Regions from separate parts of the Bacillus sp. XB1 genome, predicted to be linked through region 3. Evidence: predicted binding sites of a transcription regulator. Region 3 holds the regulator's gene; each other region holds the start of a gene.
The links. The regulator LexA, encoded in region 3, represses DNA repair genes until DNA is damaged. The targets are predictions, from matches to a motif close to CGAACATATGTTCG.
Positions count from the first base shown of each region.

Region 1: the regulator LexA is predicted to act here: its motif matches at 1,581-1,594, upstream of ACK1U5_RS07165 (YolD-like family protein).
Region 2: the regulator LexA is predicted to act here: its motif matches at 6,333-6,346, upstream of addB (helicase-exonuclease AddAB subunit AddB).

Region 1 is NZ_JBNRIL010000001.1:1,424,830-1,434,898, reverse strand. Features, by position in the region: gene ACK1U5_RS07180 (peptidylprolyl isomerase PrsA) at 1-140, shown strand, start outside; gene ACK1U5_RS07175 (hypothetical protein) at 544-762, shown strand; gene ACK1U5_RS07170 (hypothetical protein) at 1,012-1,242, shown strand; gene ACK1U5_RS07165 (YolD-like family protein) at 1,731-2,066, shown strand; gene gerPF (spore germination protein GerPF) at 2,275-2,490, opposite strand; gene ACK1U5_RS07155 (hypothetical protein) at 2,698-3,033, shown strand; gene ACK1U5_RS07150 (hypothetical protein) at 3,078-3,278, shown strand; gene ACK1U5_RS07145 (SDR family oxidoreductase) at 3,421-4,128, shown strand; gene ACK1U5_RS07140 (DUF6944 family repetitive protein) at 4,239-4,892, shown strand; gene ACK1U5_RS07135 (YqaE/Pmp3 family membrane protein) at 5,007-5,219, shown strand; gene ACK1U5_RS07130 (KTSC domain-containing protein) at 5,288-5,494, opposite strand; gene ACK1U5_RS07125 (transglycosylase domain-containing protein) at 5,964-8,462, shown strand; gene ACK1U5_RS07120 (hypothetical protein) at 8,851-9,132, opposite strand; gene ACK1U5_RS07115 (MFS transporter) at 9,368-10,069, shown strand, end outside.
Region 2 is NZ_JBNRIL010000001.1:2,504,610-2,514,678, reverse strand. Features, by position in the region: gene aceA (isocitrate lyase) at 1-1,002, shown strand, start outside; gene ACK1U5_RS12870 (phosphotransferase) at 1,112-1,903, opposite strand; gene ACK1U5_RS12865 (DUF6584 family protein) at 1,923-2,417, opposite strand; gene cspA (RNA chaperone/antiterminator CspA) at 2,701-2,904, shown strand; gene ACK1U5_RS12855 (hypothetical protein) at 3,102-3,305, opposite strand; gene ACK1U5_RS12850 (hypothetical protein) at 3,654-3,839, opposite strand; gene ACK1U5_RS12845 (competence protein ComK) at 4,124-4,705, shown strand; gene ACK1U5_RS12840 (TVP38/TMEM64 family protein) at 5,042-5,635, shown strand; gene lepB (signal peptidase I) at 5,692-6,255, shown strand; gene addB (helicase-exonuclease AddAB subunit AddB) at 6,372-9,887, shown strand; gene addA (helicase-exonuclease AddAB subunit AddA) at 9,884-10,069, shown strand, end outside.
Region 3 is NZ_JBNRIL010000001.1:18,044-28,112, forward strand. Features, by position in the region: gene ACK1U5_RS00110 (PadR family transcriptional regulator) at 1-215, shown strand, start outside; gene ACK1U5_RS00115 (DUF1700 domain-containing protein) at 208-750, shown strand; gene ACK1U5_RS00120 (DUF4097 family beta strand repeat-containing protein) at 751-1,554, shown strand; gene lexA (transcriptional repressor LexA) at 1,647-2,267, opposite strand; gene ACK1U5_RS00130 (YneB family resolvase-like protein) at 2,409-3,065, shown strand; gene ACK1U5_RS00135 (DUF896 domain-containing protein) at 3,111-3,350, shown strand; gene ACK1U5_RS00140 (bifunctional metallophosphatase/5'-nucleotidase) at 3,390-4,973, opposite strand; gene ACK1U5_RS00145 (phosphate/phosphite/phosphonate ABC transporter substrate-binding protein) at 5,159-6,097, shown strand; gene phnC (phosphonate ABC transporter ATP-binding protein) at 6,181-6,954, shown strand; gene phnE (phosphonate ABC transporter, permease protein PhnE) at 6,951-7,745, shown strand; gene phnE (phosphonate ABC transporter, permease protein PhnE) at 7,745-8,548, shown strand; gene tkt (transketolase) at 8,844-10,069, shown strand, end outside.

The sequences.
Region 1 (10,069 bases), 1.4 Mb from region 3:
AAGATATAGAACAACAAAGACTACAAGATACGACAGGTAAATGGAAACAACAAGTAGTCAATGATTTATTGAAAGATGCTGATATTAAAGTGAATAATAAAGAATTTAAAGATACATTTAAATTTCTAGAAAAGAAATAATGACTGTAATCATAATTAGAAAAGGGAACTCATATAGAGTTCCCTTTTCTAATTAGTGTGTGAGTTATAAATAGATAGTAAGACAATACAATATTACATTTAAATATTAAGAATTACAATGGAAAATTATGGATTATAATTATTTCAACGAAAGTGGATATTCTACGGTTTTCATTATGCAAGTTTATTACATATATTTACTCTTTAATAATGGATATCGAACATAATTTAAAAAATAATACATATAATGTCTTTGAATAAATATTTAACATGGATAATTAGTAAAAAGCTGAGCATTCGATTGGAAAGGATGTTCTTTTTTATATGAAAATTTTAGGATAAAGAATGAATCGTTTTAAACGCGTCATTTACCACATCAATAAATTAAGGTGGTGGAGAATATATGAAAGTAATCTTTCAAGGAGAGGGCGGCGCGAAAATTTTTGAGTCATATGATGAAAATGTAAGTGATTTATTAGCTATATTAAAAGAAACGAAAGGGATTAAAATCGGGATGGTTGAGTATAAAGTGTTAAAGTACGAACTTAATTATTTTCGTCATCCGAAAAAAGCGGATACAGAGAGAGAGTTACATATAATAGTACAACCTAAGTATATGTAATAAAATATAATAATAAAAATCATTGATTCAGTTTTGTAAAGTTCCATGGAGTATGTAAGAAAAGAGAGTGTTGTAAATGCTCTCTTTTCTTATGCTTTGTGAGTTCGTTCATCATAGTATATGTTTTCAGTTATAGATGGTTAATAAACGATAAAAATTTAAAACTTTTTCGTTTAGGCAGGGATTTTATATTTAAGTAAATAAATATACTATGAAGTATTTTTTATACGAATACTGGAGGAGTATAAAATGAGTTTAGCAAGTTACATAGGCTGTAATGTAGAAATTCCGTTAACGGATCCGGATTCTAATAATCTAATTGTTTTTGGACCGTGTTTTTCAGATGAAAGTATGCTTGAAATTGTACAAGATTATCAATTCCAAACAAATTACACATATGAGGTTTCAACTAGTTGGGGAATTGAACTTGTCGAGTGGCAAAATGTAAAGGAAAAAAAGAAGCGAAAGAAAAACTTTTAACTTTATGGAAGGTTATTTGGAAGATAGAGACTATTTCGAATTATTTAGTTGTTGGGTTGGTGATGAAGATAAGGAACGAGTAGGGGAATTGAACTTAAAAATAAATCATTTTAATATAGATGAATTATGTATTCCAGAAAGAACATTAGTTAGGATAGAAAAATAAGCTTTGAAATATTTTTTAGAAAAAGGCGATTTCACTTTGGGTGAAGTCGCCTTTTAGTTGTTATATGCATGTTATATAAGAAATGAGAAGTTTATTTGATAAAGGAAAAAAGTATGGAGATAAATAAAATTATGTTTTTTGTTAAGAAATAATAAGTATGGCTCTTCTCAAAAGAACGTAAGTTCGTGTATAATAGGAACGAATGTTCTTTTAAGAAGTAACCTAATTATAGTTTAGAAGTAAATCCGAGTTTAGTGAGTATTAAAAATAACTAAGGGATAGTATGGCTAAATAAATGTATAAATGATCAAGGAGATAAAAAATGAACGATGTAAAGATACAAAAAGAAGAAAGAGAGTGGGTTCCGTTTACAGTAATGTCCGAACAACTTTTAAATATGAGAAAGATTATTGGAGAGAAATTAAAAGTACAAAAACCGCTTTTAACAAATGAAGCAAAAGAGAGAATTTCTGATAAATTATTAACGTCATTATTGTCTGAGAAAGAAATATTGGTAACATATTTTGAAGATGGTTACATACTAACAAGCTACATGACTGTTGTACATATCAATCCGGTAAAACAAATTGTAATTTGTACAGACGCCTTTTATAAAACTTACGTATTTAACGCTATGGATATTATTGAAATAACGTAAAAGAAGCTGAATATTAAATGGCAGCTTCTTTTATTTCTGATTTATGAGACAAATAATACATGAAAAAGCAGCTAGCTTCGTGCTAGCTGCTGAGCCCCAGGGAAAGGGAGAAAAAGATAGGGTACTCCAAAATCAACAAGAGCTGTCAAACAGCCTGATTATAGTATAGACAAATTAAAATTTTCTATACAGAAAGTTGAACATAAGATTAGGCTGTACCCACTTGGTTTTGATCTGCAAGGTCAGAATCAAATGTATTGGTCGCGCTAACACCGCTAAAAGTATTAACAACAAAACCAACGTTTGATGCGCCGGAACCATTATAAGCTTTCGTATTTTCTTTCGGAGATACGTTGTAGAAATCACCTAAGTTAAATGATCCATTGCTATTTTGTACAACTAAATTTCCTACAACTGATGGCATAATTTTCACCTGCTTTATAATAAGTTGTTAACATTACTATATGGAGTTATAGTCCAGATGGTTCATACAATAAAAATTGTGGAATAGTAAAACGTTTGGAGCGTGGATTTCAATAAAAGTGTGTTAAAATTAATATAATAAAGTTGAGTAATTTTTTAAAAAAATTTGTATAATTGATATATATGAAAATAAAGGAGGCAAAATGTAATGAAAGATATTATGAAAAAAGTTGATTTAACAGATGCCAAATCAAGTAATCTTGTTGCATTAATTTATAGTAATGAAGTTATATTAGTTGAAGACGCATTTTGTCCAAATGAAATAAAATTAAAGTTTAATGAAATTGCAATTTTATCTGCAATTAAAACAGCTCATATTGCGAAAGTGTCTATTAGGAAAGAACTTGAAGCGCTTTTTCATGACACGGGTGTTATATTAGTGAAACAAAATGTTGATTATGGTAGTAGCCAATCTATTACCATGCATTTTGAGCAATTTAAAAAATTGCAAGATGAGATTGAACATTTAAATAAAAGTATGTAATAAAGCAGCTAAATAAAGGTTCTATCATAAAGGTGGAATGTGTTGTGTTGAAAAAGTGGTTTAAAAATTATTTGGGTGAATCGCATTGTAAACATAAATATATTTTTATTAAGATGCAGGATAATGAGGATTTTAAAAAAGGTATATTAGGTGTAGTTTATATTTACCAGTGTGAGAAATGTGGAAAAGAGAAGTTGAAATGTAAAAACAATAATGAAATAAACAATGAATTTTTAGATATATAGCAAAAAGTAACCATGATGGTTACTTTTTTTGCTTATGTATGCAATATCAAAACCATTACTAAAGTATGAGTTGAGTTGATACTATAGTAAATCGCTGAATAAAAATGAAGAGAGTAAGATATAGGGAAGGAGGATGAGAGAAATGAAGCGAAAAGAAATTAGTAAATCTGTAATTATTACAGGCGTGACACAAGGGTTAGGACGTGCGATGGTTGATCGATTTCATGAATTAGGGTGGAACATATATGGTTGTGGACGTTCAAAAAATAAAATTGAAGAACTAAAAAAACAGTACAGTAAAATACATGATTTCCAAGTAATTGATGTTTCAGATTCTCAGCAAGTTAACGATTGGGCAAATTATATACTTAATAGACATATGGCTCCCGATCTGATAATAAATAATGCATCGATTGTAAATCAAAATGCACAACTTTGGAAAATTACGGCTCAAGAATTCGAAAATGTAATGAATGTAAACGTGAATGGTGTAGTAAATGTAATAAGAGCGTTTGTTCCCGCAATGGTAGCTAGGAAAGAAGGAATTATCATTAATATGAGTTCTAGTTGGGGGAGAGAAGGTGAAGCTGAGCTTGCGCCATATTGTGCCTCGAAATTTGCAATTGAAGGTATCACTAAATCTATGGCCCTGGAATTACCCCATGGCATGGCTGTAGTTGCTTTAGATCCTGGAGGGAGTATTAGTACTCCAATGCTGAAGTCATGTGCGCCACAATATATATATGAATCGCCTACACCTGAAACTTGGTCACATAAAGCGATTGAATATATATTGAATATAACAATAGATAAAAATGGAGATTCATTGACATGCCCAGCATGCGTATAAAAAACACATTATATCATTCACAAAATTACATCTGAAAAATAAAATAAAAGATTAAGGGTGAGATTTGTTTGTTTTGAAAGCTTTAGAAAATATTTGAATAGGTGATAAAAATGAATCCAAGCAGTTTAAAAGTGACAGGGGCATGGTTTCAAGTAGGGGGGAATCTTACAGCTGCTATTGGAACGACAAGAGGATTTATTGGAGAAGAGAAAGTTGAATCGGAACTTGTTATTGTAGGAAGCTCATTACAAGCCCTCGGGTATATATTACAAATCATTGCGAGCAATTATGATGATGGGGAAGAAAAAAGAGAGAATCAAAGTAAATTACTTGATCAAATAGGAATTGAGTTATTAGCATTAGGAAATATATCAAATGTAATAGGAATATATTTTAATATAAATGAACAATTGAAAGAAAATGATTATCTTATCATTACAGGGAACAGTTTACAATCGATTGGTGCTTTTTTAGGAGTAGAAGCAGCTTTGGTGGATATAAATGTATTACAGAAAATTATTATACTGGGTAACTCCATGCAAAGTTTAGGAGCTGGATTACAAGCGTATCAAGGTGTTTTAAATGTATTGAAAGATGAGAAAGAAAATAAAGATAGTATTTTTGATAAGAAGGATGAGAGAATCATTGCACTCATTGGTATTTGGATACAAGCGATAGGAACGTTAATTTCCGCAATTGGAATAACTGCAATAGAGGAAGAAAATAGGCTAGAAAACAATGAAAAGTCTGAAATACTTATATAAATAGAAGGAGATACATTGATTTTAGAGGCAGGTTAAGATTAAAATGGTAGTAGGTTTTTTTGCGTATATTTTGAAAAGTGATATATAAAATACAAAATAAGGAGTTTTCAAGGGATGATGTATTTATTAGCAATTTTTCTTCCACCTGTTGCTGTATTATTTTGTGGAAAACCAATTCAGGCAATCATAAATTTCATATTAACATTAATATTTTGGGTTCCAGGAGTTATACACGCAATTCTTGTAGTGCATGATAAAAAAGCTGATCAGCGTTTGAAAAAACAAATTCAAGCATATGATGAAATTAATAAGAGAAATCGAAGATAATTCATCTGCCAAATGTTTTTAAAAGAAAGGAGGATTAACCTCCTTTCTTTTTTTAGTGGGTGTTAAGTTTAAATTTTTGTGTGGCGGAAAGAATTTTTAATGTAAGTATTATGATAATAACTTTTAGATTGTGCATGTAATAGGCCGGTATAAATGCTTTCTGGTACATTAAAGAAATCATACATACCATGCTTTAATTGGATTCGCAAAATCATAGAAAAAGGATTATAACCAACAGCAACTATATTTTTTGAGGTAACCGGAGATAGCTTCATTATTATGCAACTCCTTATTTTTCATTTTTAATAATTCTTTGTAGGTAACGGTATTGTGGTGTTGAAATCTTTATAATTAAAGAGGTATTATACCTATATTCAATATATTTAATATTGGTTATACGTAATTATAAGTAAGTTCACACGAAGTTCATATCGATATGCTATTTTTATTTCACCTTTGATTTATTAATAAGAAAATATTGACCATTTGAAAAAAAGGTATATTATTTATACGAGGTAATAAAAATTCACTTCTTTCATTATTATGCTAAAAGGGGCAGCATTATTAGAAAATTAGAAGTGAAAATAGTATGTATAAGAGCCATTCTAAAATTTGTAATCTGTGAATTAGGAAAATATTGAATGCTCCAGGTCAGTACACTTTCTTGCCTAAACGTATTTACGAAAGTGACCTCAATATTTTTAATTAAATCAACGGGAGAATTGAAAGGCAGGAGAAAGTAACATGTCAGAAAATTATCGTTCTCGCGAGGAGCGACGACAAGTTAAAAAGAAAAAACAGCCAGCTTCTAAAACACAAAAACCAAAAGGTAAAACATCATTTTTCCGCAAGTTTTTAATTACTTGTTTATTACTTGGTATTGTAGGTTTAGTGGCGGGGGTTGCTACCTTTTTCGTAATGATTAAGGACGCACCAAAACTGGAAAAAGCAAAACTTGTTAATCCGTTATCCTCAAAAATTTATGATAAAAACGGGGATTTGGTATATGAATATGGAAAAGAAAAAAGGACGAATGTTACGTATGATCAAATACCTAAATTAGTAGAAAATGCATTTTTAGCGACAGAAGATTCACGTTTTTATGAGCATAGCGGAGTAGACTTTAAAGGTACTGCCCGTGCTGTTTTAGTGAGTCTTAAAGGAGATTATGGCTCTCAAGGTGGAAGTACGATAACGCAGCAAGTTATTAAAAACTACTTCTTATCTATGGATAAAACACCAAAGCGTAAGGCGCAAGAAATATATTTAGCTTATAAGCTAGAACAACAGTATTCAAAACATGAAATATTAGAGATGTACTTAAATAAAATTAACTTAGGTAATCGTTCATATGGTATCGCAACAGCAGCACAAAACTACTATGGTAAAGAATTGAAGGACTTAACATTACCAGAAGTTGCGATGCTTGCAGGTTTACCGAAAGCACCGAATAACTATGATCCAACGAAAAAAGAAAATGTTCAAAAAGCAACAGAAAGAAGAAATGTTGTTCTAAACTTAATGAATCGACATGGATATATAACAAAACAGGAAATGGAAGAAGCAATAAAAGTTGACGTAGAAAAGGGACTCAAGCCTGCAGCTCAACTACAAACAATGCCATACCCTGCATTTATGGATGCAGTTGTGAAAGAAGTAGAAAAAGAATTGCCAGATGCTAATATTGGTTCTGACGGTTTAGAAATTTATACAACGTTAGATCCGAAAGCACAGAAACTTGCTGATAATATTTTAAATAATAATATCATTGATTATCCAAACGATAAATTCCAAGGTGCATTCACATTTATGGATACGAAAACAGGAGAAGTTCGTGCTATAGGTAGTGGCCGTGGAGAAAATAAAGCTGTATTTAAAGGGCATAATATGGCAATTGAATTAGATCGTGCAGCTGGTTCAACGATGAAGCCAATTTTCGACTATGCTCCTGCAATTGAATATTTAAAATGGGCTACGTATCATCAAATCGATGACTCTCCATTTAAGTATTCAACGGGTCAAGAAGTTCGAAATGCAGATAGAAGTCATATGGGTCCAATTACGATGCGTGAAGCATTAAAAATGTCGCGTAATATTCCTGCAATTAAAACTGCAAAAGAAGTAGGGATTAGTAAATCAAAAGAATTCTCTGAGAAACTAGGTATTACATTTAATACAGCACCGACGGAATCGACAGCGATTGGTACAAATGAAGTATCGCCAACTGAAATAGCGGGTGCTTATGCGGCATTTGGCAATGAAGGTAAATATACGAAACCGCATTTTGTTAAGAAAGTCGTTTATCCAGACGGTAAGTCACAAAGTTTTGGACAAAAACCAAAACAAGTTATGACAGATTCTACCGCATACATGATTACTGATATGCTTCGTTCTGTAGTTACATCGGGTACTGGTACATCGGCAAATGTAGGCTCTTTAGATGTAGCTGGTAAAACGGGTACGACAAACTATTCATCAAAGCAATTAGCTCAATATAAAATTCCAGAAAGTGCAACTCGTGATAGTTGGTTTGCTGGATATACACCGCAATATACGATGGCAGTATGGACTGGGTATATGAAAGATGGTAAAGACGAGTATATTAGTAGTAAAAATACGAAAATTGCACAGTTGATCTTTAAAGAAATGATGAGCGAAATGGCTACAGATAAATCACGCTTTAAAATGCCAAGTAGTGTTATTCAAGAAGGTAGTGAGCTACGTATAAAAGGTGAAAAACGTGATTCATCGCCAAATACTAGCGTACCGGATACAACGGAGCAACCAAAACAAGATCAACAGCAAAAAACTGAAGAAGAGAAAAAGCAAGAAGAATTAAAGAAACAAGAAGAACTGAAAAAACAAGAAGAACAAAAGAAACAAGAGGAACTTAAGAAGCAAGAAGAACAAAAGAAACTAGAAGAGCAAAAGAAACAAGAAGAAGAAAAGAAACAAAATGAACAAAATAACGGAAATGGTCAAGGAACGACACCTCCAGCAAATAACGGAGGAGGCCAAGGAACGACACCTCCAGCGAATAACGGAGGAGGCCAAGGAACGACACCTCCAGCGAATAACGGAGGAGGCCAAGGAACGACACCTCCAGCAAATAACGGAGGAGGTCAAGGAACGACACCTCCAGCGAATAATAATGGAGGTCAAGGAACTCCAACCCCACCTGCAACAGTACAACCAAATAATGGTGGAAATGCAGGAGAGGTTCCTGCCAATAATGGACAATAAGAAAAATTTATAAAAAATATTAAAAAGCACTTAAGATTTGTGAAAATTACAATCTTAAGTGCTTTTTACATTTTGCTACAGAAAATGTAATGTTAAGGGCTAGATAGAAGAAAAAGAGTGAATTAACGTAAAGAGAGAAAAGTCTACTTGCAAATGATGGTATGTGTTGGTTATCCCGCAAAGGGACTAACTATGATGAATCATATAAAGTATTAAATAAGTAAAAATTATATTCAAATCTTTAATAAATGTCTTTCTTTAACGGTTACTTTAGTTTGGAAAACAATTAAAAAGTTGAATTTCTTATTTAAGGAATTCGACTTTGTTATGTTGAAACTGGATTAAAGGTTCGCCTTATTAAAATGTAGGGGTAATACAGTGATAGCTATTAAATGTTAAACGTACCATGAAAATTTTGGAAAAAAATTGAAGGGAAATGATAAAAGACTTGAGTCGGAGGTAGTGGAGGATAACTATGGCTATGAATGGGAGTACTACTGGGGTGTGTACCATGATGCCAAAATGATGGGGTAACTTGACCGGGAATTTGATATTGCTGCCAAGTTGCGGGAAGTTCAATTCCTACATCGGAGCTAGCTGTATGAACTGCAGGAACATGTATCCCAGGAGTCGAAGGAACTACGGCAGTTACTCTTAATAATACCCACATGAAATATTCACTCCTAAGTTGAGTTAATAAATTAGTATATTCTTTTCACACGTATAAAGGTACATATATAGGACTTTCGTTTAAAACATGCGTACAAAGTCTTAAGACTAATGTAAGCTGATGGTGGACTATTTAATATGAAAAGATACGTCTATTTGCGGAGGGAAAAGAGATAAAAAAAATATACAATGAGGGTGTTAATCGTAATATTTTACGAGTGTATGGAGGTATTTTTATGGAACGATTATGGACGAAATCATTTATTCAAATGACTTTCGCAATGTTATTTTTATTTACAGGATTTTATTTACTTGTTCCAACGCTCCCGCTCTTTATTAAAGAGATAGGTGGCAATGAATCGCAAGTTGGACTTATGATGGGGATGTTTACAATAGCTGCTGTTGTAATACGACCGATTATTGGAGGAATGTTAGATCAATATGGTAGAAGATCCTTTATTATTTTCGGACTCATCTTTTTTGGCTTAACGATGTACTCCTATAATATAGCATCGACTATTGTCCTTTTAGCTGTTTTACGTGTTATTCACGGAGTAACATGGGCTGTTTCTACAACAGCTGTTGGAACAGCAATAACGGATATTATTCCAGATTCACGCCGCGGTGAAGGTATGGGGTGGTATGGGATGGCGATGACAATTGCAATGGCGATTGGACCTATGATTGGATTATGGGTTGTGCAAAATTATTCATTTGATGGTCTATTTTTATTAGCGACGTTGTTATCTTTTATGGCAGTTGTATTATCATTAATAACGAAGATCCCATTTACGCCACAAAAAGAAAAAGGGAAAATTCAGCTATTTGAGAAATCCGTATTAACAATCACGATTGTAGTATTCTTTTTATCGTTTGCATATGGAGGAATAACAACCTTTTTACCGTTATTTGCATCATCAATTCATGTAAACCCGGGA
Region 2 (10,069 bases), 2.5 Mb from region 3:
GCTGATGCAAACCTTTCTGGGCATATGTATCCAGACCAAAGTTTATATCCAGCGAACAGCGTACCTGCTGTAGTAAAACGAATTAATCAAACGCTTCAACGTGCGGATCAAATTCAGCATATGGAAGGAAGCGATGATACAGACTATTTCGTACCGATTGTAGCAGATGCAGAAGCTGGATTTGGTGGGCAATTAAATGTATTCGAACTGATGAAAGGTATGATTGAAGCAGGTGCATCAGGTGTGCATTTTGAAGATCAATTATCTTCAGAGAAAAAATGTGGCCATTTAGGCGGAAAAGTACTACTACCAACGCAAACAGCAGTACGCAATTTAATTTCTGCACGCCTTGCAGCAGATGTAATGGGAGTGCCGACAATTATCGTTGCAAGAACAGATGCGGATGCAGCTGATTTAATTACGAGCGATATTGATCCTGTTGATAAAGCATTTATTACAGGAGAAAGAACACCAGAAGGGTTTTACCGTACGAATGCAGGTCTTGATCAAGCAATTGCGCGCGGTTTAGCGTATGCACCGTACGCAGACCTCGTTTGGTGTGAAACGTCAGAACCAAATTTAGAAGATGCAAAACGATTTGCGGACGCAATTCATAAGGAGCATCCAGGGAAGCTACTTGCATATAACTGCTCACCTTCATTCAACTGGAAACAAAAACTAGATGAAAAAACAATTGCAAGCTTCCAAAAGGAAATCGCATCTTACGGTTACAAGTTCCAATTCGTAACACTTGCTGGATTCCATTCATTAAATTACGGTATGTTTGAACTAGCACGTGGCTATAAAGAGCGCGGCATGGCAGCATACTCTGAACTACAACAAGCAGAATTCGCAGCTGAAAAACATGGCTACTCTGCAACACGTCATCAACGCGAAGTAGGAACAGGCTACTTTGATGAAGTGGCACAAGTGATTACAGGCGGAACTTCATCAACGACAGCGTTAAAAGGATCTACGGAAGAAGCACAGTTTACGAAATAAAAGGAAGGGGCACCTTTTTGAAAGGTGCCCCTTGTTATTTTCTAAACGATTCGAAAAGAGAGATTGAGTTGTCGGCAAAAAACGATACTAACTTTTCTTTATTACTAAATCAACTCCACTCAGCCCTATGATCACGAATAAACTTCATATCTTTCTCATAATGCTCTAGATGTCCTTCATCGATCATTCTTTGGAAATTCAAGTCGCCTTCTTGAGCTTTTCGTTTCATATATGTACATAACCCTTCTAATCGAAGCAACACCATTCCTAAGTAATCTTCATCCATATTTTTATCATAGGACTGAACGAACAAATTCACTCTCTCTTTAATACGATCTGCATGTTGCGATGAGTCATAATGAACGGCTTCACCGGATTCAGTATAATACACTCTACTTAAAGGCACACAAGTATAGAGTGTATAAGCGATATCCCATAGTCTTGGACCAGGAGCAGCAACATCGAAATCAATAATCCCTACTGGCTTCTCATTATTAAAAATAATGTTATATATGGCAAAATCATTGTGACATAAAACCTCAATGTTATTTGGAGTATGATCCATCGGTTTCCAATCATCTAATAACGGAAAATCACTTACAGCATCATGGTAAAGGCGGAGCATCTTTGCTATTTCTTTTAATACATCATTAGATCGCATATATTCTTTTAAAGGATAATTGCCAGCTTCTCCTTCAATAAAGGATAAAATCTCTCTATCCTTTTCATCTACACCTAAAAACTTTGGAGCATAATGAAATCCTTTGTTTTCTAAATGTTGCAATAGCTTATGAATCTTTTCACTGCCTGGCTTTAACTCTCGCCGAACAGTATTTTCAGAACGATATACGCTTGAGACGTTTCCCCCTGTTAGCCTTTCTTCTTTAGCGTAGTTTGACATGTGAAAATTCCCCCTGTGATTAAAAAATCCAATTCCAAATAGTGAATAGACCAACAACGGCAGAAAAGAGAAGGGAAGCAAGCAATGCTAGACAGCCAAAAGGAACTAGCTTATCTTTCCATGTTTCTTTATACTCATAAATTAACTCCTCTGCTACTTTCTTCTGCACTAAAGATAAAGGTTGATCTTTATACAAACCTTTTATATGGTTAGAATCGCCTTTAAACTTTAAAGCACGTGCAATATGATGAGGACTATTTCCCATTGATTTTTCAAATAATAAACATGATTCATGCATAATATCTGTTTTATGCTCTTCTAGATACCAGTAACGTCCAGCCATTTCTGGATATTGTAATTTATAATAAATATCTCCGAGTTGTTTTCGAAGATGTAATTCATTTGGGTATGTAAAGATGAGGCCATGCAATCTATCTCTTGCTTTTCCAAGATTATTATTTTCAATATCCTCTTCAATTCTTTTTAATGTTTTTCTAGGAATTTTATTGGTCATAAACTCCTCCTTATTTAGAATAGAGATAAGTATATTTTATAAGAAATACTAAAAATTAGAAATTCTATTTTCGAAAAAGATTGTACATTTTATTTTAATGTGCTATGATGATGTCAGTTGAATAGTTAAATTAAGCAATCCATATGTTATCAAGTGCTGAAAACGAACGAGAAAAAGTATGTGAGAACTAGTTTATGTTTCGTATTTGATAATGTGTGGATTCTTTTTTTAGACAGGAAGACTAAAAAATTTAAAATTTGTATTTTCTTAGGAGGAAATAATTATGGCAGTAACAGGACAAGTAAAATGGTTTAACAACGAAAAAGGTTTCGGTTTCATCGAAGTTCCAGGCGAAAACGACGTATTCGTACACTTCTCAGCAATCGAAACTGACGGTTTCAAATCTTTAGAAGAAGGTCAAAAAGTTAGCTTCGAAATCGAAGACGGTAACCGTGGACCTCAAGCTAAAAACGTAATCAAACTATAATTTTATAGTTGATGATGGAAAAAAGGATGGCTAATGCCATCCTTTTTTTGTTGTGGAGAAAGTTTTTTTAGAGCCTGTTTTTATATCTAAATCTCTTTTTCGATGTTACAACTGGTAAAAAATTATCTGGAATGCGTATTAGTTTCTGTAGAAGAATTAGTTCAGCAAGAGCATTTGCTGCGTATGATAGTAAATAACTATAAATTTGTATTCTCTGTTGAAATGGGGAAATATTTTCCAGATAGACCTTGAGTAACATCTTTTTTGTTAGCGTTGTTGTTGGAATTTTGTACGTTTTGAGATGATGTTTCTAACAGTTGTTCTTGTTCCTTACTAGGGGTATTCAGAGCATCTGAGGGAATGCTATTAACCTGCTGATTTAATGGATTTTCTTTATCCATAGTATACAACTCCTTTTTAGAATTCGATAAAAAGCAATGTAATTATAAATAGCTACTTATATATATTGTGTTTTTGAATGACATTATATACAAAACTTATATTACAAAGTTAACTAATTAACGAATTGTTAGTGATGGATAAAGATGTGCAAATTTGAATTTTTTAATAAAAATTAAAAGCGGATAACAAGTACAAATACTCTTTCTCATATTTTATATAAGGATCATATTACAAATCAAAAAAGATGTAGAGAACCTTGGAAGAAAATATAGTCGTTTTTTAGGGGGAAGAAGAATAAATAAAATGATACTACGAATGTAAAAAGGCATTCCATAAAGGAAGGCCTTTTATTGTTCTTGCCCTGATTTTTTCTTCTCACGTTTTTTACATTCTGGACATTTTGATTTACGAAACGGTTTGGCAAAGAATAGCAGAATGAAAAATAAACCGAATATAATACTAGCTGAGTTTTTCACGATAATGACGCTACTATTTTTCATTTGAATCGATGGTTGGATCTCTTTTTCTTCCATAGTGGCCCTCCATATATTGGATTTACATTTTAATTATAGCAAAGTTAGTTGTTGTAATGATGTGAAATGAGGAATGGATAATAAATATTTATAGGTAGTATAAATGCTGTTTTTATAACTTTAAAATTAATTAATTTCTATATTGTGATTTTATTGTTTAACAAATGTTTGATAAATGATAAAAAATTGTAAAAAAGCGGAACTTGTAAGCTATTTCCTTTTCATAGATGCTAAAATTATATATGCAGCTGCTAATATAAATGGAAAAAAGGAGATAATGGAGTATGGAAAGTAAAGTGGAACGCTATGTCGAAAATTATGTTGTAACGAAAAATACGATGGCCTTACTTCCTGTTATTCTAAGTGAAAAGAAAATTGTTACGCGAGTCGTTGAAATGAATGATTCTTTTTTCGTATTTCAAAAACCTCTAGATATTATAGAAAGAAGTTGCCGCAAGCATGGCTCTAGTTTCTTAGGCAGAAAAGAAGGAACGAAAGAGTTAACTCATATTACACATAAAGCACCGATTGCGATTAGTCCAGCAGATCAACTTTATTTTTTCCCTACCTATTCTTACTCTAGAAAAGAGTGCGCTTGGTTGTCTCATTTTTATATTGAAAGTAATAAAGAATTAGAAGATGGAAATCTTATTATTAGATTTATAAATGGCTTTGCTGTGAAATTAGAAATATCAAAAACTAGTTTTGAAAATCAACAAAATCGTACAGCGAAATTACGTACTGAATATGAAGATCGTAGGAAAAAACAAGGGAATCCTTGTTTTAAAGAGGTCGATAAAAAAGAGGAATCAACATTAAGACCCGCTTATGAGAAGGTGTATTTTGTGAAGGAAGGCGAAGTGTGAAAGGATGGGGGAATCCCCATTCTTTTTTTGTTTGTCAGTCAGTCTTTGTAGATAAGGCGATATATTAGAAAAAACGAGTTGTAATTGATATATTTAGAAAATCACCAGTATAATTTCATTTACCGATAAAAACCGAAAAACAATCTAAATAACAAAACGAACGACACGTCCTGTCGAATATTGATAGATTATCATAGCTAAATAATGAAGGAATTCTTATGAAAGATATGGAAACTTTAATAAATACATCTCCGTATGTCGTATCTACCATTTCCTCTTTCATATAAGCAATGATACAGTAGGGATAGTATTTAGAGTAAAGGGGTAAAGTGTAGAATGGATTTTCAGACAATCAAAGAGTATTTTTCACCAGAAAATATGGATCATATTGTTGAGAGTTATAAAGCGTTCGGACCACTTCTTGGTATTGGTTTACCGATGATAGAGGCGTTGATTCCAGCATTACCGCTTATTGTATTTGTACTGGCGAATGCTGTTGCATTTGGCTTTTGGCTCGGTTTTCTTTATTCATGGCTTGGATCAGTAATGGGTGCATTACTTGTCTTTTTCATCATCCGCCATTTTGGTCGCAGTCGTTTCTTTTCGTTTGTAAATAAGCATGAGAGAGTACGAAAAGCAATGGGGTGGGTTGAAAGGAAAGGATTCGCACCGATTTTTGTTATATTTTGTTTTCCGTTTACACCGTCAGCGCTCATAAATGTTGTCGCTGGTTTATCCCGAATTAGTGTAAAACAGTTTGGTCTAGCGTTAGCATTCGGAAAACTTGTGATGATTTTTATTTTAACGTATATCGGTCATGATTTAATGTCATTTATTCATAATCCAGTGAAATCAGTTATTGTAGCGATTGGTATTTTTATTTTATGGTATGTCGGTAAGAAAATCGAAGTAAAGTTAGAACTACATTAAGAATAGTCTTCTTTGTAAAGGAAAGCTTCAGTATTAAAGGATAAGGGGAGAAGCAGATGAAGAAAACTTTGAAAAAAGAAGGCATAGAGTGGATACGAACAATTTTAATTGGTGTATTATTAGCTGTATTTTTTCGAACGTTTTTCTTTTCAACGTATGTTGTAGAGGGGAAGTCAATGATGCCGACATTGCAAGATGGCAATATGCTAGTTGTAAATAAGGTGAGTTATCAAGTTGGGGACTTGAACAGATTTGACGTTGTGGTATTTCATGCGAATAAAAAAGAGGACTATGTAAAGCGGGTTATCGGTTTACCTGGAGATCATATTGAATATAAGCAGGATAAGTTATATATAAACGGTCAATTTATTGATGAGCCGTATTTAGAGAAGTATAAGAAAGAGATAAATGGAAGGCAACTAACAGGCGACTTTACATTAGAAGAGTTAACGAAAGAAAAGCTGGTGCCACCCGGGTTTATTTTTGTAGTAGGTGATAACCGGCTCGGGAGCTGGGATAGTAGACACTTTGGCTTTGTAAAAGCTGATACAGTTGTCGGTAAAGTTGATTTGCGATATTGGCCAATTCAAGAGGTGCAAACGAATTTTTCAAAAGGTTGATATAATGAAGTAGAAGTATAGAAAAGACAAACAACTCAGTTTGTCTTTTTTCGTGTACTATAATACAATTATAGTAGCAAACTAACGTTCGTTATGTAAGTGAAAGGTGGGGTTACATGTCACTTCGATTTGTGATTGGTAGAGCGGGAAGTGGAAAAAGTACACTTTGTTTACGCGAAGTGCAAGAAGAGTTAAAACAACGCCCGAGAGGGAAAACAATATTATATCTTGTGCCAGAACAGATGACATTCCAGACGCAGCAGGCGTTAATTGGAAGTGAGGATGTAAGAGGTTCTATTCGGGCACAAGTTTTTAGTTTTTCACGATTAGCGTGGAAGGTACTACAAGAAGTTGGCGGAGCGAGTCGTCTTCATATTGATGAAGCGGGTGTACATATGTTACTCCGTAAAATTGTAGAGTCTCGTAAAGATGGATTATCGGTGTTCCAAAAAGCAGCGGAGCAAAACGGTTTCTTTGAACATCTTGGCAGTATGATTGCAGAGTTTAAACGTTACAATGTAACGCCATCTAACGTATATGAAATGTGGCAACAATTAGATGCGCATAGTAGCAGTGCCGAACAAAAGTTACTAGCGAATAAAGTGTATGATTTACAGCTATTATACGATGATTTTGAACGTGCTTTAATCGGAAAATATTTAGATTCAGAAGACTACCTACAATTGCTAGTGGAAAAGCTTCCGCAGTCTGAATATGTAAATGGTGCGGAAATTTATATAGATGGATTTCATTCATTCTCCCCGCAAGAGTTAGAGATTGTAAGACAGCTTATGATTTGCGGAGCGAGAGTTACGATCACGTTAACGATAGATGAAAAAACGTTAGCGCAGCCAGTAAATGAACTTGATTTATTTTATGAAACGACGTTAACGTATGAAAAAATCAAACAAGTAGCGCGTGAAGAGAAAATAGAAATTGAAAAAACAATTCCACTTATGGAACAGCCGCGTTTTCATTCTCCGGCATTAGCACATTTAGAAGCTCATTATGAAGCGCGTCCGAATGAAAAATTTAACGGTGAAGCGAGTGTAACGATTAGTACAGCTGCGAATTTACGAGCAGAGGTAGAAGGTGTTGCGCGTGAAATTCGTAAACTTGTGGCGGAGGAAAACTATCGTTACCGAGATATTGCGGTTCTTCTTCGTAATGGGGAAAGTTATTACGATGTGATGCGAACGTTATTTACAGATTACAATATCCCGCACTTCATCGATGAAAAGCGTCCGATGTCACACCACCCATTAGTAGAATGTATTCGTTCTGCACTCGAGATTATTAGTGGGAATTGGCGTTATGATGCGGTGTTCCGCTGCGTGAAAACAGAGCTTTTATATCCATTAGACGTAAGAAAAGAAACGATGCGTGAAGAAATGGATGAATTTGAAAATTACTGTTTAGCGTACGGTGTACAAGGAAAGAGGTGGACTTCAGAGGATCCATGGATGTATCGCCGTTATCGTTCTCTTGATGATACGAACGGGATGATCACAGATAGTGAACGTGAAATGGAAGAGAAAATAAATAGGTTACGTGACGTTGTAAGAACACCTGTTATTCGCATGCAAAAAAGGTTAAAGCGTGCAGGAACAGTTATGCAAATGTGTGAAGCAGTCTACTTATTTCTAGAAGAGCTGGATGTTCCGAAAAAACTAGAAGAATTACGTATACGTGCAGAAGAAAGTGGAGATTTCTTATTTGCGACAGATCATGAACAAGTATGGGAAGAAGTAATGAGCCTTCTTGATACGTTTGTAGAGATGCTTGGTGAAGAGAAAATGTCTCTTTCTATGTTTACGGACGTTATGTCGACAGGTCTTGAGGCACTTCAATTTGCTAACATTCCGCCGTCATTAGACCAAGTGTTAATTGCTAATATTGATCACTCCAGGTTATCTGACGTGAAAGCAACGTTTATTATAGGTGTAAATGAGGGTGTTATTCCAGCAGCACCTATGGACGAAGGTATGCTTTCTGATGAAGAAAGAGAAGTTCTTGGTGCAGCAGGGATTGAATTAGCGCCAACGACGAGACAAACTTTGTTAGAAGAACAGTTCGTTATGTATCAAATGGTAACGAGAGCATCTGAGAAGTTATATATTTCATGCCCGCTTGCAGATGAAGAAGGAAAGACGTTACTTGCGTCTAGCTTTATTAAGAAAATAAAAAGAATGTTCCCTAATGTGAAAGATTCATTTATTACGAATGACGTAAACGATTTATCACGTTCAGAACAAATTTCATACGTAGCAACGCCAGAAGTAACGTTATCTTACGTTATGCAGCAACTACAAACGTGGAAGCGATACGGATTTGAAGGGAATTTAGACTTTTGGTGGGACGTATATAATTTCTACGTAACTTCAGATGAATGGAAACAAAAAAGTAGCCGCGTCTTATCAAGTTTATTCTATCGAAATCGTGCGAAGAAACTAAATACAGCAGTAAGTAGAGATTTATACGGAGATATAATTAAAGGAAGCGTCTCTCGTATGGAACTATTTAACCGTTGTGCATACGCTCATTTTGCGCAGCACGGTTTATCGCTTAGAGAGCGTGATATTTTCAAGCTTGATGCGCCGGACATCGGCGAATTATTCCATGCGGCATTAAAGAAAATTGCGGACAAGCTATTGCGTGAAAACCGTACTTGGGCGGATTTATCCATAAAAGAGTGTGAGCATCTTTCTGTTTTAGTAATAGAAGAAATCGCACCGTTATTACAACGACAAATTTTATTAAGTTCAAACCGTCATTTCTATTTAAAACAAAAACTACAACAAATCATTTTCCGTACGTCAATCATTCTTCGTGAACATGCGAAGTCAAGCGGATTCGTACCAGTTGATTTAGAAGTGCCGTTCGGTATGGGTGGTACAGGCTCACTTCCGCCGATGGAATTCTCATTACCAAATGGTGTGAAGATGGAAGTTGTCGGCCGTATTGACCGTGTTGATAAGGCAGAAGATGAAAACGGGACGTTCTTACGTATTATTGATTATAAATCAAGTTCAAAAGCGTTAGATTTAACGGAAGTGTATTACGGATTAGCACTTCAAATGTTAACGTATTTAGATGTTGTTACTTCGAATGCGCAGACGTGGATGAAAAAAGGTCACGCAGCATCACCAGCTGGTGTATTGTATTTCCATATTCATAACCCAATCGTTGAGATGAAAGGTGACGCATCTGAAGCTGAAATTGAAAAAGAAATTTTAAAGAAATTTAAAATGAAAGGACTCGTATTAGGAGATGCTGACGTTGTTCGTTTAATGGATAACAAACTTTCAACAGGAAGTTCAGATATTATTTCTGCTGGCCTGAAAAAAGACGGTAGCTTTAGTGCGCGTTCAAGTATTGCAAGTGAGCAAGAGTTTAATGTACTGCAAAAATATGTACACCATACGTTTGAAAATATCGGAAAAGATATTACAGAAGGTGTTATCGATATTGCTCCTTATAAAATGGGAAATAAAGCAGCATGTACGTTCTGTAACTTCAAATCTGTTTGTCAATTTGATGAGTCACTTGAAGATAATCAGTTCCGATCGTTAAAAGATATGAAAGATAGCGAAGCGATGGAGAAAATAAGAGAGGAGGTTGGCGGAGAATGATAGAAAATTGGCCTAAAAAACCAGAAGATAGTCAATGGACAGATGACCAGTGGAAAGCTGTTGTAGCGAACGGGCGTGATATTTTAGTTGCGGCTGCAGCTGGATCAGGTAAAACAGCAGTATTAGTTGAACGTATTATTAAAAAGATTATTAATGAAGAGAATCCAGTCGATGTCGACCGC
Region 3 (10,069 bases):
TAATATCGGAAGGGTCAGTATACCCTTTATTACGTCGTTTGACGAAAGAAGGGTATTTTCAAACGTATTTAAAGGAATCTACGGAAGGGCCACCTCGTAAATATTATCAATTAACAGAGCAAGGGGAGACGCAATTTCATTTGTTAGTAACAGAATGGTGTGATTTTGCGAAAGGGGTACAAGAAATTATTGAAGGGGTGGAATGGGATGAGTAAAGAAGGGTTTCTTAAAGAATTATCAAGTTATCTTAGAAAGTTACCAGAGGCAGAGAGGCAAGATATTTTATTGGATTATGAAGAGCACTTTCAGTTTGGACTAGAAGAGGGGAAAACTGAATCAGAAATAATACAAGGCCTTGGTTCTCCGAAAGTAATAGCGAAAGAATTACTTGCGATGTATCGCTTCGATGAAATGAAAAAAAATCCATCGACTTCAAATGTGACAAGAGCTGTTATGGCAGCGATTGGACTTAGTTTGTTTAATTTTATTATTGTGTTAGGACCGTTAGTCGCAATTATTGCTTTTATATTTTCTTTTTGGATCGGTGGTATTGCTAGTGTAGTAACACCATTTTTCGTTATTGGAAAAGTATTTATGGGTACTTTTATATGGTTGGATCTTTTCGTTAGTATAACGTTTGTTGGAGTAGGTTTATTGTTATGTATTATCGCTTTTTATAGTACAAAGTGGTTTAAGAGATTGTGTGTACGATATGTAATATGGAACTTCAAAATGATAAAAGGAGAGTAAATGATGAAAAAACTATTTTTAATCGCTATTGCTTGTATCATTATTGGAGTAATAGGAATTTCCCAAACATATGAAAAAGCAGTACAAACTGCTAAAAAAGGCGATAAAGAAAATGTAATTAAAAACGAAACATTAAAAAATATAGAAGTTAAGTTAGATGCCGGGGATATTATTGTCCAAAAATCTCCTGACTCTTCTTTTTATATCAAGCAATCAGGAGATGTACGTAAACAAGAGATTCGTATCGCAGAAGATGGTGACACATTAAAAGTTATTGGGGAAAGAGAAAAAGGTGCTTCATTTGATTTTTCTTTTTACGATTTTAGGTTTCAAACGTCTAAATTGACTCTCCTTGTGCCCGAACGCTCTTACCAAGATGTAAAAGTAAATTCATCTGCTGGACAAATCGAAATGAGTGATGTGAAAAGTGATAGCGTAAGTGTTAGAACACTTGCTGGAGAAGTAGAGTTGAAACAAATAACGGCTAAGAATGTGGAGGGATCGACAAAAGCTGGTGAGGTGAATTTTAAGAAGGTATTAGGGAAAGTGACCGCAAAAACAACAAGTGGGGAAATAAATATTCAAGATCATGATTCTAAGTATAATCTAGAAGCAAGTTCAACTGCGGGAGATATAGATATTACTTTATCGGAAAAACCACAAGATGCGGTAATTACTGGGCAAAGTGCTGCCGGAGATGTAACAATTTTTAATGAAGAAAATAAAAACGTAACAATTGGAAATGGTAGTAAAAAGATTAGTGGTAAAACGGCTGCTGGAGATGTGACGATTAAAACTCGTTAATAAGAAATAGAATGCATGGAAATCTATCAAAATACAAAAAAGAAGATAATTACCGTATATAAATAAGGTAATTATCTTCTTTTTATTATTTTTTAATGTAAATCACGATATACGCCAATTACTTTCCCGATAACTGACACTTGTTTTAAAATGATAGGTTCTAATGAAGAATTTTCTGGTTGTAAACGGAAATGGTCTTTTTCTTTATAGAAACGTTTAACAGTTGCTTCATTATCTTCTGTTAAAGCGACTACAATTTCACCATTATATGCAGACTGTTGTTGGCGAACAACAACTAAATCTCCATCGAAAATACCAGCTTCAATCATACTATCTCCAGAAATACGTAACATGAACACTTGGTCTGCTCCAGCAACAATACTAGCTGGAAGTGGGAAATGTTCCTCTACGCTTTCGACCGCTGTAATTGGTAAACCAGCAGTAACTTTTCCGACAATTGGAACTTGAATAACAGATTGTGTTTCCGTATCCATTCGGTCTTCACCTAAAATTTCAATGGCACGTGGTTTTGTTGGATCGCGTCGAATGTATCCTTTTTCTTCTAATCGTGATAAATGTCCGTGCACTGTAGAACTAGAAGCGAGGCCGACTGCTTGACCAATTTCACGTACGGAAGGTGGATATCCTTTTTCTTGTACTTTTAGCTTAATAAAGTCGAGAATGTCTTGCTGGCGTTTCGTTAACTTTTCCATGTTTTCTAACACCTCGTTTTCTTTCATTTTTCTTATTAATAAGTATAACATGTGAAAAAACATTCTACAAACATAAGTTCGAACAAATGGCGGATTTATGTTACACTATAGGGAAATAATAGGGAGAAAGAGGGGTTCAAAATGAATGCAATTATTTATGCACGTGTGAGTACAACGAAAGAAGCGCAAGAAACATCATTATTACGTCAAAAAGATGAATTATTGCATTTAGCTGAGCGCTATCAAATGAATGTTACTAAGGTGATTGAAGAGCAGGCTAGTGGATATACAATTGAACGTGACGGTATATTAGAGGTGTTGGATACAATTCGAGACGAACAAATTGATGTGTTACTTATACAAGATGAAACGCGTCTTGGTAGAGGAAATGCGAAGATCGCGTTAATGCATTGTTTACATAAAGAAGGCATAAAAGTATATACGCATACACATAACGGTGAATTACAATTGTCGGATTCTGATTCGATGGTATTAGATATTATTGGTATTGTTGAAGAATATCAAAGAAAGATTCATAATATGAAAATTAAACGAGGTATGCAACGTGCAGTAGAAAAAGGTTATCGTCCAGAAAAAAATTTAAAAAATCGTCATTTAAGTGTAGGAAGAGAGAAAAAAGAAGTGCCAATTGAGGAAATTGTACGTTTGCGAAAAAGTGAACTCACGTTTGAAGAAATTGCAGCAACATTACGTGGATTTGGTCATAATGTTTCAAAGGCGACTGTACATCGTAGATATGTAGAGTATACGAAGCAATTGCTTGATAAAGAAGAGTAACTATTGTATGATAATAATCAGTTTTGATTAGAAGGGGGATTCGAGATGATTAATCACGAACTCGTTGAACGCATTAACTTCTTAGCGAAAAAAGCAAAAGCTGAAGGTTTAACTGAAGAAGAGCAACGTGAGCGTCAATCGCTACGTGAACAATATTTAAAAGGGTTTCGTCAAAATATGTTAAACGAACTTAAAGGTATTAAAGTTGTTAACGAAGAAGGTACAGATGTTACACCGACGAAATTAAAAGCTTTAAAAAAGCAAGATAATGCAAAATTAAATTAAAAGATGGGCGAAGCCCATCTTTTTTATTTGTAAAAATCGTTATTTAATAACTTTCCAGTTGTTATTAACTGTTGCTTCTATCGTTTTATGTTCCAATATATAATTAGCGATAAGTTCAGACATATCTGTGGGTATATCTTTTACTACTGGTTTGTTTTGAAACATAAAGAAATTTCCCCCGCCACTTGCACGATAATTATTCATTACAACGTCATATTCTTCATTCATATTAAGAGGAGCACTGTTATGCTGTAAAGATTCTACTCTTTCACCAATTGGTTTTGAAATGTTTAATACGTATGAAATCCCTTCCCACATATCATAATTATAATGTTGTGGCTTTGGTTCTATGTAGGTAGGACTTACGGTGATTGATCCATCTGTTTTTAATGTGAAATAAGAAGCAGAGAGTTCAAGAGCATTTTTTATATCTGCTCCAGTTATTTTAATTACTTTTAATGTGTTTGGATAAATATAATTAGAAACGATATCGCGCATTGTTACATGTTCCGGGAAACCTGGAGATGTATTATGGAACAAACTTGTACAAGAAATTGATACATTAGCTATATTCATCTGTATTTTATTTATGAATTCTATAAAAGGATGATCATGCAAACGAGTTTGCATAGCATCTGAAATTTGCATGCCCCCTTGAATGATTCCAATAGGTTGATCAAGCCACTTTTGTGTTTTCTCTTCGTAATCGGCTACCAATGAAAGTACATCTTGGTCCGCCTCAAATCCTTGTACAGATAATAATTCAGAAGAACTCTCTTTTTTCACCCATTTATGTTTCGTTTTTTCGAATGTTACTTTTACTTTTCCAAATGAGTGTCCATTGCATCCGGTCTGTAAAATTGTTACACCGTTAGCCATTGTGTGAGAAATTTCCCGGTGTTGGTGGCCTGTTAATAAGATATCTATGCCTTCAATTTCATGGCACATTGCATATCCTTGGTTTTCTCCTGTTAACACTTCAGTCGGTACCCCGGTTTGTAAATCTCGTTCAACTCCCCCGTGATACGCTACGACTAGTAAATCTGGTTTCTCATGTTCGCGAATATAAGAAACCCATTCTTTTGTAGTCTTTAATGCATCTTCAAATAGTAAATCTTTAATGTGATGGGGTTGTTCCCAATTGGGAATGTAATGCGTTGTCACCCCTAAAATAGCAATTTTTATATTTGATTCAATATGTTTTATTACATATGGTTTCCCGAAATAAGGTTTTTTACTGTTTTTATCTAAAATGTTTGCTGATAGGTACGGGAAGTTCGCAGTAGTCACAGCATTATTTAATATATCCATCCCGTAATTAAATTCATGATTGCCGATAATTGCAGCGTCATACTGTAAGTAATTCGCTAATAAGGACATTGGGTTTTTTTTGTTTTTTTCGTATGTAACATAATGATAAGTAAATGGTGTGCCTTGAATAAAGTCGCCATTATCAATTAAAAGAACGTTTCTATTTTTGGAACGTTCTTTTTTTATAAGAGTAGAAATTTTAGCTAAACCAAGTTCTGCTGGGGAGTTATCTTGGTAGTGAATAGGATAAACAGTGCCATGTATATCGCTTGTTAATAAGATGTTTAAAGTTACAGTTTGATTTTGTTCCAATATGACTCACCTTTTCTATTGTTATCTTCCAATTCATCATATCAAATATGTGAAGAGAATTTTAATGTGAGTGTATAGAATGTGTAAAGATTCTGTAAATAATCAATTATTTGTAAAAATATGTGATATATTTCTTCATGTTTATGAAAGGTTATTTTATAACAATGAAAAATGGAGGCATTAATATGTTGAAAAAAGTTTTTGCAATGAGCACAACAGTTGTACTAGCAGCGGGATTATTAAGTGGCTGCGGGACGAAAGAGTCAAGTGCAAGTAAAAATGAAGATACGAAAAAAGGATATGTACCGAAGACTTTAAATGTTCAATTTGTTCCTTCTCAAAATGCGGATACGTTAGAGGCGAAGGCAAAACCGCTTGAGAAGCTATTAAGTGATAAGTTAAATATTCCAGTAAAAGTTAGTATTTCAACGAACTACAATACAATTGTAGAAGCGATGGCATCTAAACAAGTAGATGTAGGATTTTTACCGCCAACAGCGTACGTATTAGCACATGAAAAGAAGGCTGCAAATGTAATTTTACAAGCACAACGTTTTGGAGTAGATGATGAAACGGGAGCCCCTACAAAGGATTTAGTAGACTTTTATAAATCTGAGTTTGTTGTTAAAAAAGACTCTAATATAAATAGTGTAAAAGATTTAAAAGGTAAAAAGATTGGTTATCAAGATGTAACATCATCAGCAGGGTATGTATGGCCTGCAGCTGTTCTATTAAAAGAGGGAATTGATCCGTTAAAAGATGTGAAACCTGTTACATTAAAAGGTCACGATCAGTCGCTTATTGCTCTTTTAAATGGTGACGTAGATGCGGCTGTTGTATTCCAAGATGCTCGTAATATTGTAAAAAAAGATTATCCGAATATATTTGATCAAACGAAAATAGTGAAATTTACTGAGAAAATTCCGAACGATACAATTTCTGTACGATCTGATTTAGAAGCAGAGTGGAGCAAGAAATTACAAGATGCTTTCATTGAAATTGGAAAGAATGAGGAAGGTCACAAAATCATTAAAGAAGTATATTCACATGAAGGATATGTTAAATCTGATGATAGTAAATTTGATATCGTTCGTGAATATGGGAAGAAAGTAAAAACGCAATAATACATATGGAAATGGCAGCTAGCTGAAAGGGGATGTTTTCAGTTAGTTTGCCGTTTTGAATACATAGAAGGTAGGTAAGATGTGTGATAGAGTTTCGAAATGTCTCCAAAGTGTATCCAAATGGTACAAAAGGATTGAATAATATAAACTTGAAAATTCAAAAAGGTGAGTTTGTTGTAATGGTAGGGCTGTCTGGAGCTGGAAAATCTACACTTCTCAGATCCGTAAATCGTCTTCATGAGATTACCGAAGGAGAAATCATTATTGAAGGTGAGTCTATTACTGCTGCGAAAGGAAAAGAATTAAGGCGTATGCGCCGGGATATCGGTATGATCTTCCAAAGTTTTAATCTTGTAAAGCGATCAACAGTATTAAAAAATGTATTAGCTGGTCGTATTGGATATCATTCCACATTACGTACAACGTTAGGTTTGTTTCCGAAAGAAGATGTGGAGCTCGCATTTCAAGCGTTAAAAAGAGTGAATATTTTAGAAAAAGCATATGCACGTGCTGATGAATTATCAGGAGGACAACAGCAACGTGTATCAATAGCTAGAGCATTGGCACAAGAAGCAAAAATCATATTGGCAGATGAGCCTGTTGCATCGTTAGATCCACTTACGACAAAGCAAGTATTAAATGATTTGAAAAAAATCAATGAAGATTTTGGAATTACAACAATTGTGAATTTGCATTCTATTGATTTAGCTAGGCAATATGCGACACGTATTATTGGATTACATGCAGGAGAAATTGTTTTTGATGGTTCAGTAGAAGAGGCGACAGATGAAAAATTTGCTGAAATTTATGGAGATGTAGCACAGAAAAATGAATTGTTAGAGGTGGCAGTTAAATGAGTGACGTAACGATATATTCGAAATCGATACCGAAGCCGCCGAGTAAGTTAAAACATATGTTAACGTTTATTCTAGTCATTTTACTGTTGTGGGGAAGTAGTATACAGGTCGACGCATCATTTTCAAAGCTAGTAGTTGGTTTTCCTAATATGATGGATTTGTTAAAAGAAATGGTGCCGCCAGATTGGAGTTATTTTCAAGTTATTACAACAGCGATGTTAGATACAATACGTATGGCGATTATTGGGACGACCTTAGGAGCGATTTTAGCTATTCCACTTGCACTGTTTGCAGCAAGTAATGTGTTTACTAACACATTTTTATACAGTCTAGCTCGAATGATTTTAAATTTGATACGAACGATACCAGATTTATTATTAGCGGCAATTTTCGTAGCGATTTTTGGAATTGGGCCACTTCCAGGTATTTTGGCTCTTACTTTTTTTTCAATTGGACTTGTAGCGAAATTGTTGTATGAGTCAATTGAATCAATTGATCCAGGTCCGTTAGAGGCGATGACAGCGGTAGGAGCTAATAAGGTGCAATGGATTGTTTATGGGGTAATTCCGCAAGTGAAAGCACATTTTGTCTCCTATGTTCTTTATACATTTGAGGTGAACGTACGTGCAGCAGCTGTTTTAGGTTTAGTAGGAGCAGGTGGTATTGGACTATATTATGATCGTACACTTGGATTTTTACAATATAAACAAACTGCTTCTATAATTATTTATACCCTTATTGTTGTTTTGTTAATTGACTACATTAGTACATTGTTACGGGAGAAACTATAATGAATAGAACGACGATGATTGTGCCAAAACCGAAGAAACCGAGTATATATCGCTGGATTATTTTAATAGCACTTACAGTTGTATATGTATGGGCCTTTTCAGGAGTACCATTAGAGGGGATAAAGGACACAGCAGGTGAAATCACGAAAGCAATTATGACAGGGATATTGAATCCAGACTGGTCGTATGTATCTTTGCCAGATGGTGAAGATTTATTACATGGATTAATTGATACGTTGGCAATTGCAATATTAGGTACATTTATTTCTGCATTTTTATCTGTTCCGTTTGCCTTTTGGGCGGCAACGAATATGAGTAGTGGAAAATTAACTTCAGGATCTGGGAAATTTGTACTTAGTTTTGTTCGTACGTTTCCTGAATTAGTTATGGCTCTTTTATTTATAAAAGCTGTTGGTCCAGGCTCTTTTGCAGGAGTATTGGCCTTAGGATTACATTCTATTGGAATGTTAGGGAAACTATATTCAGAAGGAATTGAAAACATAGATAAAGGACCGACGGAAGCGTTACTAGCAACAGGAGCAAACCGTTTTCAAATACTTTGGTATGCAGTGTTACCACAAGTGTTACCGGATTTTCTATCGTATACGTTATACAGATTTGAAATTAATGTACGATCCGCTGCGATTTTAGGGGTTATTGGAGCAGGAGGGATTGGTACACCTTTAATTTTTGCGCTGAGTTCACGGAATTGGTCTCGTGTTGGTATTATTTTATTAGGTATCATTTTAATGGTAATTATAATTGATTGGATTTCAAGTTCGATTCGGAAACGGATTGTTTAACTTATTTGAAAAGCACCGAAGTTAGATGCTTTTTGTGTTTTTAAAAACGTATTAAAAAAAGTAAGTATAGAAGAAGTTTGTATAAATATGCAGATAATTCCCTTTCTTTTCAAAATAAAAATAATGAAAAAGTATGTCATATTGAATGCCCATACATTCACGGAAACATTGAATTTTTTATAAAAAATCAAAAAAATATCAACATATTTGTCGATACATGTTGTATAATCTTGCGTGGGAAGCTATCATATAAATGTATAAAACGTTTACTAATATAAGCGAAGGGAAGAATAGCATGTCACATTCAATCGAACAACTTTCTATCAACACGATTCGCACATTATCCATCGATGCGATTGAAAAAGCAAACTCTGGTCACCCAGGAATGCCAATGGGTGCAGCACCAATGGCTTATACATTATGGACTCAATTTATGAAACACAATCCAAATAACCCAACGTGGTTTAACCGTGATCGTTTCGTATTATCTGCAGGTCATGGTTCAATGTTATTATACAGCCTACTTCACCTATCTGGTTATGATGTAACAATGGATGACTTAAAGAACTTCCGTCAATGGGGAAGCAAAACTCCAGGACATCCTGAGTACGGTCATACAGCTGGTGTAGATGCAACGACTGGTCCACTTGGACAAGGTATTGCAACTGCTGTAGGTATGGCAATGGCTGAAAGACATTTAGCTGCTAAATATAACCGTGATGCGTATAGTGTAGTAGATCATTATACATACGCTATTTGTGGTGATGGAGATTTAATGGAGGGCGTTTCTGCTGAAGCATCTTCATTAGCTGCTCATTTACAATTAGGTCGTCTTGTTGTGCTTTATGATTCAAACGATATTTCATTAGATGGCGATTTAAATCGTTCATTCTCTGAAAGTGTAGAAGATCGTTACAAAGCATACGGATGGCAAGTAATCCGTGTTGAGGATGGAAACGATATTGAAGCAATCGCGAAAGCAATTGAAGAAGCGAAAGCTGACGAAAAACGCCCAACGCTAATTGAAGTAAGAACGACAATTGGTTTCGGTTCTCCAAACAAATCAGGAAAATCAGCTTCACATGGTTCTCCACTTGGTGTAGAAGAAACGAAATTAACGAAAGAAGCATATGCTTGGACTGCTGAGCAAGACTTCCACGTAGCAGAAGAAGTATATGACAACTTCCGTAAAACAGTACAAGATGTTGGTGAAACTGCGCAAGCTGAGTGGAACACGATGCTAGGTGAATATGCACAAGCATACCCAGAATTAGCAAACGAATTCCAAGCAGCAATGAACGGTCAACTTCCAGAAGGTTGGGAGCAAAACCTACCAACTTATGAATTAGGATCAAAAGCAGCAACTCGTAATTCTTCTGGTGCTGTAATTAATGCAATTGCAGAGTCTGTACCATCATTCTTCGGTGGATCTGCTGACCTTGCTGGTTCTAACAAAACATACATGAATAACGAAAAAGACTTTACAAGAGATGATTACAGCGGTAAAAACATTTGGTACGG